3 regions of the Leifsonia sp. NPDC056665 genome follow, and region 3 is predicted to be linked to each of the others. Evidence: predicted binding sites of a transcription regulator. Region 3 holds the regulator's gene; each other region holds the start of a gene.
What was found. Region 3 encodes HrcA, which represses chaperone genes, less so after heat shock. Its sites were predicted from a motif close to TTNGCACTCGNNNNNNNCGAGTGCNAA; they were not measured.
Positions count from the first base shown of each region.

Region 1 (3,219 bases), on a different contig from region 3:
AAGTTCAGCGAGATGGAGTTCATGCAGTAGCGGTCGCCGGTCGGGGTGCCGAAGCCGTCGGGGAACACGTGGCCCAGGTGCGAGCCGCAGTTCGCGCAGCGCACCTCGGTGCGCGCCATGCCCAGGCTGTCGTCCTCGAGGAGCTGTACGGCCTCCGGCCGGATCGACTCGTAGAAGCTCGGCCAGCCGCAGCCGCTGTCGAACTTGGTGCCCGACTTGAACAGCTCCGCTCCGCACGCGGCGCAGGTGTAGAGGCCCGCGCGGCCCTCGTCGAGCAGCTCGCCGGTCCACGGCCGCTCCGTGCCCGCCTCGCGCAGCACCGCGTACTGCTCCGGGCTGAGCTCGCGGCGCCACTCCTCGTCGGTCTTCTCGAGCCCGAACCCGTTGGGCGCTGCGGCGCCCTGCGCGGCCTCGTCGTGCGATGCGCTCATCGTGCGTTCCTTTCGTCGTCCGTCTCCAGCCTAAACGGCGGAACCTGTGCGGCTGTTCCCTGTTCGGCCTGCGACCTGCCGGGCGCAAACGGGCAACGCACAGGACACCGCCCCTAGGATGAGGCGCGAGCGCGGGGAAGGGCTGACTCGAAGACGGTGAGGGGAGGCGGTGCACGTGGCGGAGGCTGCGGACCACCGGATCCCTGCGCCGGACGCGACCGGCCTGACCGACCGTGAGGCGGCCATCCTCGCGTTCGAGCGTCAGTGGTGGCGGCATGCCGGCGCCAAGGAGCAGGCCATCCGCGAGGAGTTCGGTCTCTCCGCCGCCCGGTACTATCAACTCCTCGGAGCGCTGATCGACCGACCGGAGGCGCTCAAGCACGACCCCATGCTCGTCAAGCGCCTGCTCCGGCTGCGCGAGACCCGGCTGGCAGCACGGCGATCCCGGACACTCCCGTCCGGCGACTGACACCGCGAGGAATCACCTGTAGATGGCAGAGAAGTACCCGAGAGACCGGTTCGACGACATCCCAGACGGTCTGCAGCGCGTCGGTGCGCACCGGGCTCCCCGGCCGAAGGGCCGCGGCTGGATCGCGGTCGGCTGGGCGGCGCTCGCCGTCGTCGTCCTCGTGGTGGCGGGCATCTTCGGGCTCTCGCTGGTGAGCGGCTCCATCTCCTTCCACGGCTCGCCGAACTCCCCGAGCGGCACGCCCACGCCGACCGCGACGCCCACGCCGACGATCGTCCCGACCGTCGACCCGTCGCTGACCGTGAACGTGCTGAACGGCACCACGACCTCCGGCCTCGGCGGCAAGGTCAGCGACACTCTGACGAAGGCGGGCTGGAAGGTCGGCGCCGTCGCGAACGCCGACAAGCAGGACCTCTCGCAGACGATCGTCTACTACTCCGACGCCAAGAACCAGGCGGCGGCGCTCGGGGCGGCGCAGTCGCTCCCCGGCGCGACCATCGCGCTCACGCAGGACTTCGCGGCCAGCGGCGCCGACCTGACCGTGGTCGTCGGCAGCGACTACAAGGGCTGACACCGCGTCGTTCCGCGCGTGTACGCGCGCTCATCCCTTTGTTTCACGCGTGTTTAACTTTGGGCCGATTTGGTAACGGATTGGCCAAAAGACTGGCGGAGACGGCTATTGCAAGCATTAGGATCGGGAGTCAACGCGCGGCGCTGGACCACGCGAGCGACACAGCAATGGGAGTAATGCATGGCGAACGGGACCGTGAAGTGGTTCAACGCTGAAAAGGGCTACGGATTCATCACCGTCGATGATGGGGGACAGGACGTTTTCGTTCACTACTCCGCAATCGACATGAACGGCTACAAGGTTCTCGAAGAGGGCCAGCAGGTGCAGTTCGAGGTCGGCACGGGCAACAAGGGCCCTCAGGCCGAGTCGGTGCGTCCGCTGTAGTACGCAGCGATCGGCAAGACCATATAAGAGGAGCGCCGCCCTTCGGGGCGGCGCTCCTTTCTTTATGCCCGCAGTCGGGGACCGCACTCGCCTTGCACTCCCGTGGCGCGAGTGCCAGAATCGCTTTAGCACTCCGCCTGATCGAGTGCTAACACACCGAATCTTTCGCAGACGTCCGGGAGGGACGAGAAACACATGGCAAAGATCATTGCTTTCGACGAGGAAGCGCGTCGCGGCCTCGAGCGCGGCCTCAACATCCTGGCCGACACCGTCAAGGTGACGCTGGGCCCGCGCGGTCGCAACGTCGTCCTCGAGAAGAAGTGGGGCGCTCCCACCATCACGAACGACGGCGTCTCCATCGCGAAGGAGATCGAGCTCGACGACCCGTACGAGAAGATCGGCGCTGAGCTGGTCAAGGAGGTCGCCAAGAAGACCGACGACGTCGCGGGCGACGGCACCACCACCGCGACCGTGCTCGCTCAGGCGCTCGTCAAGGAGGGCCTCCGCAACGTGGCCGCCGGCGCCGACCCCATCACGCTGAAGCGCGGCATCGAGAAGGCCGTCGCGGCCGTGACCGAGGAGCTCATCGCCAGCGCCAAGGAGGTCGAGACCAAGGCCGAGATCGCCGCCACCGCGTCCATCTCCGCCGGCGACACCACCATCGGCGAGATCATCGCCGAGGCCATCGACAAGGTCGGCAAGGAGGGCGTCGTCACCGTCGAGGAGTCGAACACCTTCGGCACCGAGCTCGAGCTGACCGAGGGCATGCGCTTCGACAAGGGCTTCCTGTCGCAGTACTTCGTCACCGACCAGGACCGCCAGGAGGCGGTGTTCGAGGACACCTACATCCTCATCGCCAACCAGAAGATCTCCTCGATCAAGGACCTGCTCCCGATCGTCGACAAGGTCATCCAGGCCAACAAGCAGCTCCTCATCATCGCCGAGGACGTCGACGGGGAGGCCCTGGCCACCCTGATCGTCAACAAGATCCGCGGCATCTTCAAGTCCGTCGCCGTCAAGGCCCCGGGCTTCGGCGACCGCCGCAAGGCCATGCTGCAGGACATCGCGATCCTCACCGGCGGCCAGGTCATCTCCGAGGAGGTCGGCCTCAAGCTCGAGAACGTCACCCTCGACCTGCTCGGCCAGGCCCGCAAGGTCGTCATCACCAAGGACGAGACCACCATCGTCGAGGGCGCGGGCGACCCCGACGCCATCGCCGGCCGCGTGGCCCAGATCCGTGGCGAGATCGAGAACACCGACTCGGACTACGACCGTGAGAAGCTCCAGGAGCGCCTCGCGAAGCTCGCCGGCGGCGTCGCCGTCATCAAGGCGGGCGCGGCCACCGAGGTCGAGCTCAAGGAGCG
Region 1 is NZ_JBHTXK010000008.1:68,028-71,246, reverse strand. It holds gene msrB (peptide-methionine (R)-S-oxide reductase MsrB) at 1-431, opposite strand, end outside; gene ACFQ9V_RS10065 (DUF3263 domain-containing protein) at 601-900, shown strand; gene ACFQ9V_RS10060 (LytR C-terminal domain-containing protein) at 923-1,471, shown strand; gene ACFQ9V_RS10055 (cold-shock protein) at 1,652-1,855, shown strand; gene groL (chaperonin GroEL) at 2,051-3,219, shown strand, end outside.
Region 1: the regulator HrcA is predicted to act here: its motif matches at 1,981-2,007, upstream of groL (chaperonin GroEL).

Region 2 (3,219 bases), on a different contig from region 3:
CCGATCATTATGAGCTAGCAGCCCCCTTCACTCCACCGTCGCGAGATCCAGCTCCGCCTGCTTCTTCCCCTGGCGGGCCGCCACGATCATGTCCACGCTGAGGATCGCGAGGGCCAGCCAGACGATCGCGAAGCCGATCCAGCGCTCGGGCGGCATCGCCTCGTTCAGTACCGCGACGCCGACGATGAACTGGATGAACGGCGCGAAGTACTGGATGAAGCCCATGTACACCAGCGGCAGGCGCCGGGAGGCCGCGGCGAAGAACAGCAGCGGCACGGCCGTGATCACGCCGGCGCCGACGAGCAGCACCGTGTGCCACGGACCGTCGCTCCCGATCGTCAGGCCCACCGTGAGGCTGACGACCACGAGCTGCACGATCGCGACGGGTGTCAGCCACATCGTCTCCAGCGTCAGCCCGGAGACGGCGTCGACCCGGCCGCCGACGCGCTTCTTGATGAGGCCGTAGAAGCCGAACGAGAACGCGAGGATGAGCGCGATCCACGGGACCTGCCCGTAGCCGATCGCGAGCACGACGACGGCGATCACGCTGACGCCTACCGCGACCCACTGCGCGACGCGGAGCCGCTCGCGCTGGACGATCACGCCGAGGAACACGGTCACGATCGGGTTGATGAAGTAGCCGAGCGCGGCCTCCACGACGTGACCGCTGACCGTTGCCAGCACGTAGGTCTGCCAGTTGACGTAGATGAGCGCTCCGGCGAGGCCCATCGTGAACAGGACCCTGCGGTCCTTCAGGAGGGCGCCGAACGTGCGCCACGTCCGCGTGACGGTGAGCGCGATCGCGCAGAACACCAGCGAGAAGAGCACCCGCCAGGCGACGATCTCCCAGGCACTGGCCGGCGCGAGCGCCAGGAAGTAGATGGGGAGGATGCCCCAGAGGACGTAGGCGGAGATCGCATAGGTCAGGCCGGACCTGCGGTGTTCGGAGAGGGGCTTCGGCACTCCCACGACACTACTCCGAACCGGGGACACGGACGGATCCGGTGGAGGCCGCGCGAGCCGGCCCGCAGGGACGACGAAGGCCCAGGTGCAACAGCGCCCGGGCCTCGGCCGAAAGGAGGTGCGTCAGCGGACGACGACCGCGAGGACGTCGCGAGCCGAGAGGACCAGGTAGTCCTCGCCGCCGAACTTGACCTCGGTGCCCCCGTACTTGGAGTAGATCACCTTGTCGCCGACGGCGACGTCGAGCGGGACCCGGTTGCCGTTGTCGTCGATGCGGCCCGGTCCGACGGCCACGACCTCGCCCTCCTGGGGCTTCTCCTTGGCGGTGTCGGGGATGACCAGACCGGAGGCAGTGGTCTGCTCAGCCTCGACCTGCTTGATGACGATGCGATCTTCGAGCGGCTTGATGGAGACCGACACGGTTGACCTCTTTCTTTGGTGAACTCAGTCTTTGCGAACTCAATACGTTGCGCGGCTTGCGTTAGCAAACTCGCACGGAGAGTGCTAACACGAGTCTAGGGGGTGCGTTAGCAGTCCCGCAACGTGAGTGCCAGAAGGTACCGTGGTCCACATGGACCGGTCCGAACTCGTCGAGCTGCTGAGCGCCGAAGGCCTTCGGCTGCTCGACTCCCTTCCCCCGTACCGGTCCGAGAAGGACGTGCTGGCGATGGTCACCGACCTCCGCAAGCAGGGCCACTCCCCCGGGCTGGTCGCGGCGGTGCTGACGCAGGCGAAGCTGCGCAAGAAGGCGGTCGGCAAGTTCGGCGAGTTCGCCTCCCGGATGCTGTTCACCGAGGCGGGGCTGGAGCAGGCGACGCGCCTGTCGGTCGCGGCGCGCCACGCCGGCCGGTTCCGGGCGGCTGGGCTGACCCGCGTCGCCGACCTCGGCTGCGGTATCGGCGGCGACGCGCTCGCCCTCGCGGCGCTGGAGCTGGAGGTCACGGCCGTGGAGGCCGACGAGGTGACCGCCGCGATCGCCGCCTTCAACCTCGCCCCCTTCCCCTCGGCGACGGTCGAGCACCGCCGGGCGGAGGACGTGAGCCTGCGCGCGATCGACGGCGTCTTCCTCGATCCCGCGCGGCGGACGCCCGGCCACACCGACACCGACCGGCTGACCGATCCCGACGACTACACACCGTCGCTCGGCTTCGCGTACGAACTCGCGACCGGCCGTTCGGTCGGGCTGAAGCTCGGCCCCGGCTTCGACCGCGACCTCATCCCGTCGACCGCGGAGGCCCAGTGGGTGTCCGCCGACGGGCAGGTCGTGGAGCTCGGGCTCTGGTTCGGCGCGCTCGCCCGCACGGGCATCCGGCGTGCCGCCCTGGTGCTGCGCGGCGACGAGGCGAACGAGCTCACGGCGGAGGCCGACAGCGAGGACGCCGAGACCGGCGAGCTCGGCGAGTACCTCTACGAGCCGGACGGCGCGGTCATCCGCGCGCGCCTCATCGGGGACCTCGCCCGGCGGCTCGACGGACGGATGCTCGGCGACGGCATCGCCTACATCACCGCCGACGAGCCCACGCCGACGCCGTTCGCGGCGGGCTTCCGCATCCTGGAGACCCTGCCGTTCGCCGAGAAGGACCTCAAGAAGGCGCTGCGGGCGCGCGGGATCGGCACGCTGGAGATCAAGAAGCGCGGCGTGGACGTCGACCCTGCCGCGCTCCGGACGCGCCTCAAGCTGTCGGGCGACCGTCCCGCGACCCTGATCCTGACCAGGGTCGCAGGACGTCACACGGCATTGCTCGCCGAGCGCCTCTGAGCCCGACCGGTCAGTACCGGTACGTGTTCGAGAAGCTGGCCAGGAAGATCCCCCAGAAGATCCAGAAGATGATCGCGATGGCGACCGACACGAACCCGAGGATGATCCCGGTGAGCCAGAACCCCTTGGCCCGCGGCTCCTTGGTGCGGCCGATGAAGCCGAGGACGATGGCGGCGACGCCGAACAGGGCGCCGATCCCGAACGCGAGGTTCAGGACGATGCCCAGGATGCCGCCGACGAGCGACAGGATGCTGAGGATCGGCGACTTGGTCGCGGGCGCCGTCGCGTAGGGCTGCGCATAGCCGGGCGCGGGCTGGCCGTAGGCCGGCTGACCGTAGCCGGGCTGGCCGGGCTGCTGACCGTAGGGCTGCTGCTGGCCGTACGGCTGCTGCCCGTAGGGCTGCTGCGGCTGCTGTCCGTACGGCTGCTGGCCATAAGGCTGCTGCGGCTGCTGTCCATAAGGCTGCTGACCGTACGGCTGCTGCGGCGCGCCGTAC
Region 2 is NZ_JBHTXK010000014.1:6,829-10,047, reverse strand. It holds gene rarD (EamA family transporter RarD) at 28-963, opposite strand; gene groES (co-chaperone GroES) at 1,087-1,383, opposite strand; gene ACFQ9V_RS13655 (SAM-dependent methyltransferase) at 1,535-2,722, shown strand; gene ACFQ9V_RS13650 (DUF4190 domain-containing protein) at 2,733-3,219, opposite strand, start outside.
Region 2: the regulator HrcA is predicted to act here: its motif matches at 1,491-1,517, upstream of groES (co-chaperone GroES).

Region 3 (3,219 bases):
CCTTGAGCACGAGGTAGCCGACGAGCGCGGGGATGAAGCTGAACAGGATGCCGCCGACGTGGATGAGCGTCGCCCACAGCTTCTCGTCGGCCGGGCTGAGCTGCGGCTGCTGACCTCCGTACGGCTGCTGCGGCGGCTGCTGCGGCGGCGGCGGGGGCGGGGGCGTTGCGGACATGGTCGGTTTCTCCTCCGGTGAGTGGGAATGACGGGTCCCAGCCTAGGGGGCGGACGGTGATCCTGAGAAGGAGCCGAGAGACCTTTCCCGGGATCGGCCGCCCGTCCCGCGGCTGCGGCGCGCTACTTGATGAAGCGGAAGTTCACCGGGTACCGGTACGTCCCACCGCTGTTCACGCGCACGAAGCCGAGGATCGAGAACACCAGGTTGACGATGTAGAGGACCCACGGGATGAGGAGGCTGAACAGCAGGTAGCCGATGCCGAAGGTGAACGATCCGATGATCACGCCGAGGATCTGGGAGACGACCCAGACCAGGATCCACGTGATCTGCCAGTTGAGGGCCTCCTTGGCCTCCTGGTTGGTGAGGGCGCCCCTGTCCTTGAACACGAGCCAGATGATGAGGGAGGGCAGGAACCACAGGATCCCGCCGAGGTGGGCGAACGACGCCCACTGCTTGTCCTGCGCGGGGTCGAGGGGAGCGGCGGCGGCGCTCGCGTACTGCTGGGGCGGCGGGACGGCGCCGGCGGGCTGACCGGCCGGGGCCGCGTAGGGCTGCTGGGGAGGCACCGCTCCGGCGGGCTGACCGGGTGCGGCTCCGTAGGGCTGCTGCGCGGGAGGCTGCTGCGCGGGAGGCTGCTGCCCATAGGGCTGTGCCGGAGGCTGCTGCCCGTACGGCTGTTGCGGAGGCTGTTCGCCCTGGCCGTCGGCCGCGGGCTGGTTCGGGTCTGACATGAGGAGAACCCTTTCGTGGGCGGCTGCGGGGGCTTACCTGAGCCGGTGCGCACAGGGTACTGCTCGGGAGCCGCGCGGTAAATGATCCGTGTCGCGTCATGACCGCCCTCCCACGCCGACGCGATATGATTAGCACTCAGGTTCATCGAGTGCCAGCGCGCGCGATGTCCTCCCGTGCTCGATCCTCGGGTGCCGAAGCGACGACAGGAGGCGGTTCGCGTGGTCTCGGAACGCAGTCTGGAAGTGCTCCGCGTCATCGTGCAGGACTATGTCGCCTCGCGGGAGCCTGTGGGCTCGAAGAGCATCGTGGAGCGGCACGCGTTCGGCGTCTCGGCCGCGACCATCCGCAACGACATGGCACTCCTCGAGGAGGAGGAGCTGATCGTCGCCCCGCACACCTCCTCCGGCCGGGTGCCGACCGACAAGGGCTACCGGCTGTTCGTCGACCACCTCGCCGAGGCCCGGCCGCTGTCGGCGGCGCAGCGCACCGCGATCGAGGCCTTCCTCGGCCAGTCGGTCGACGTGGACGACGTGCTGTCACGCACGGTCCGGCTGCTGTCGCAGCTCACCAACCAGGTCGCGTTGGTGCAGTACCCGTCGGTGGCGCGCTCGCGCATCCGGCACATCGAGCTGGTGGCGCTCGGCTCCCGGCGGCTGCTGAGCGTGCTCATCACCGACTCCGGCGCGGTCGAGCAGCGCGTGATCGAGCTGCAGGAGGAGCTGGACGACGCCGAGATCGCCGAGATCCGCGGCGCGATCAACGGTGCGGCCGCCGGCCTCTCGCTCGCCGACGCGGCGGTGCGGCTGCGCGACCTCCCGGGCCACCTGACCGACCGCACGCGCGCGCTCGTGGCGCCGGTCGCCGGCGCCCTGCTCGACCAGATCGCCGCCAACCGGCAGGACAAGCTGGTCATGGCGGGCGCGGCCAACCTGGCGCGCACCGAGACCGACTTCCCCGGGTCCATCACGCCGGTGCTGGAGGCCATCGAGGAGCAGGTCGTCCTGCTGCGGCTCTTCGACGAGATGGCGCTCGACCAGCACGGCGTCGCGGTCAGCATCGGCCGCGAGAACGCCGTCATCGGCCTGACCGAGACCTCGGTCATGTCGAGCGGCTACAGTTCCGGTTCCGACCTGGCCCGCGTCGGCCTGCTCGGCCCGCTCCGAATGGACTACTCGGGGAACATGGCGGCGGTCCGCGCCGTTGCACGTTACCTCTCCCGCCTCCTGGGCGACTGACCCCACGAACTCCGAACACCGACGCACCGAACAGAAGGAACAGCCTTACGTGGCCGACCACTACGAAGTCCTCGGCGTTGACCGCAACGCCACCCCCGACGAGATCAAGAAGGCGTACCGCCGCCTCGCGCGCGAGCTGCACCCGGACGTCAACCCGAGCTCCGACGCGCAGGAGCGCTTCAAGCTCGTCACCCACGCCTACGACGTCCTGAGCGACCCGCAGCAGCGGCAGCAGTACGACCTGGGCGGCTCCGGCGGCTTCGGCGGCGGCGCCGGGGGAGCGGGCGACTTCGCCGGCTTCGGCGACATCTTCGAGACGTTCTTCGGCGGCGGAGGCGGCGCCACCCGCGGCCCGCGCTCCCGGCGCGAGCGCGGCCAGGACGCCCTGCTGCGCGTGGAGGTCGACCTCGACGAGGTCGTCTTCGGGACGCACCGCGACCTGGACGTCGACACCGCGGTCGTCTGCGAGACCTGCGGCGGCTCCTGCTGCCAGCCCGGCACCGCGCCCGTCACCTGCGACATCTGCCACGGCACCGGCAGCATCCAGCGGTCGGTGCGCTCGCTGCTCGGCAACGTGATGACCTCCAGCCCGTGCGGGAGCTGCCGCGGCTACGGCACCGTCATCGCCACGCCGTGCGTCACCTGCCAGGGCCAGGGCCGCGTCCGCGCGCGCCGCTCGGTGCCGGTGGACATCCCCGCCGGCGTCGACACGGGCCTGCGGCTGCAGATGCCGGGCTCTGGCGAGGCCGGTCCCGCCGGCGGCCCGAACGGCGACCTGTACCTGGAGATCAAGGTCAAGCACCACGACGTGTTCAGCCGCGACGGCGACGACCTGCTCTGCACGCTGGAGGTGTCGATGACCGACGCCATCCTCGGCACCACGGCGACACTGAAGGCGCTGGACGGCGACATCCGCCTGGAGCTGAAGCCCGGCATCCAGAGCGCGGACATCGTCTCGGTGAAGGACCGCGGCATCACGCACCTGCGCGGCAGCGGCCGCGGCGACCTGCGGGTGGGCATCCAGGTGGTCACGCCGACGAAGCTCGACCACAAGGAGAAGGAGCTGATCAAGAA
Region 3 is NZ_JBHTXK010000001.1:465,615-468,833, reverse strand. It holds gene ACFQ9V_RS02125 (DUF4870 domain-containing protein) at 1-175, opposite strand, end outside; gene ACFQ9V_RS02120 (DUF4870 domain-containing protein) at 298-909, opposite strand; gene hrcA (heat-inducible transcriptional repressor HrcA) at 1,129-2,145, shown strand; gene dnaJ (molecular chaperone DnaJ) at 2,195-3,219, shown strand, end outside.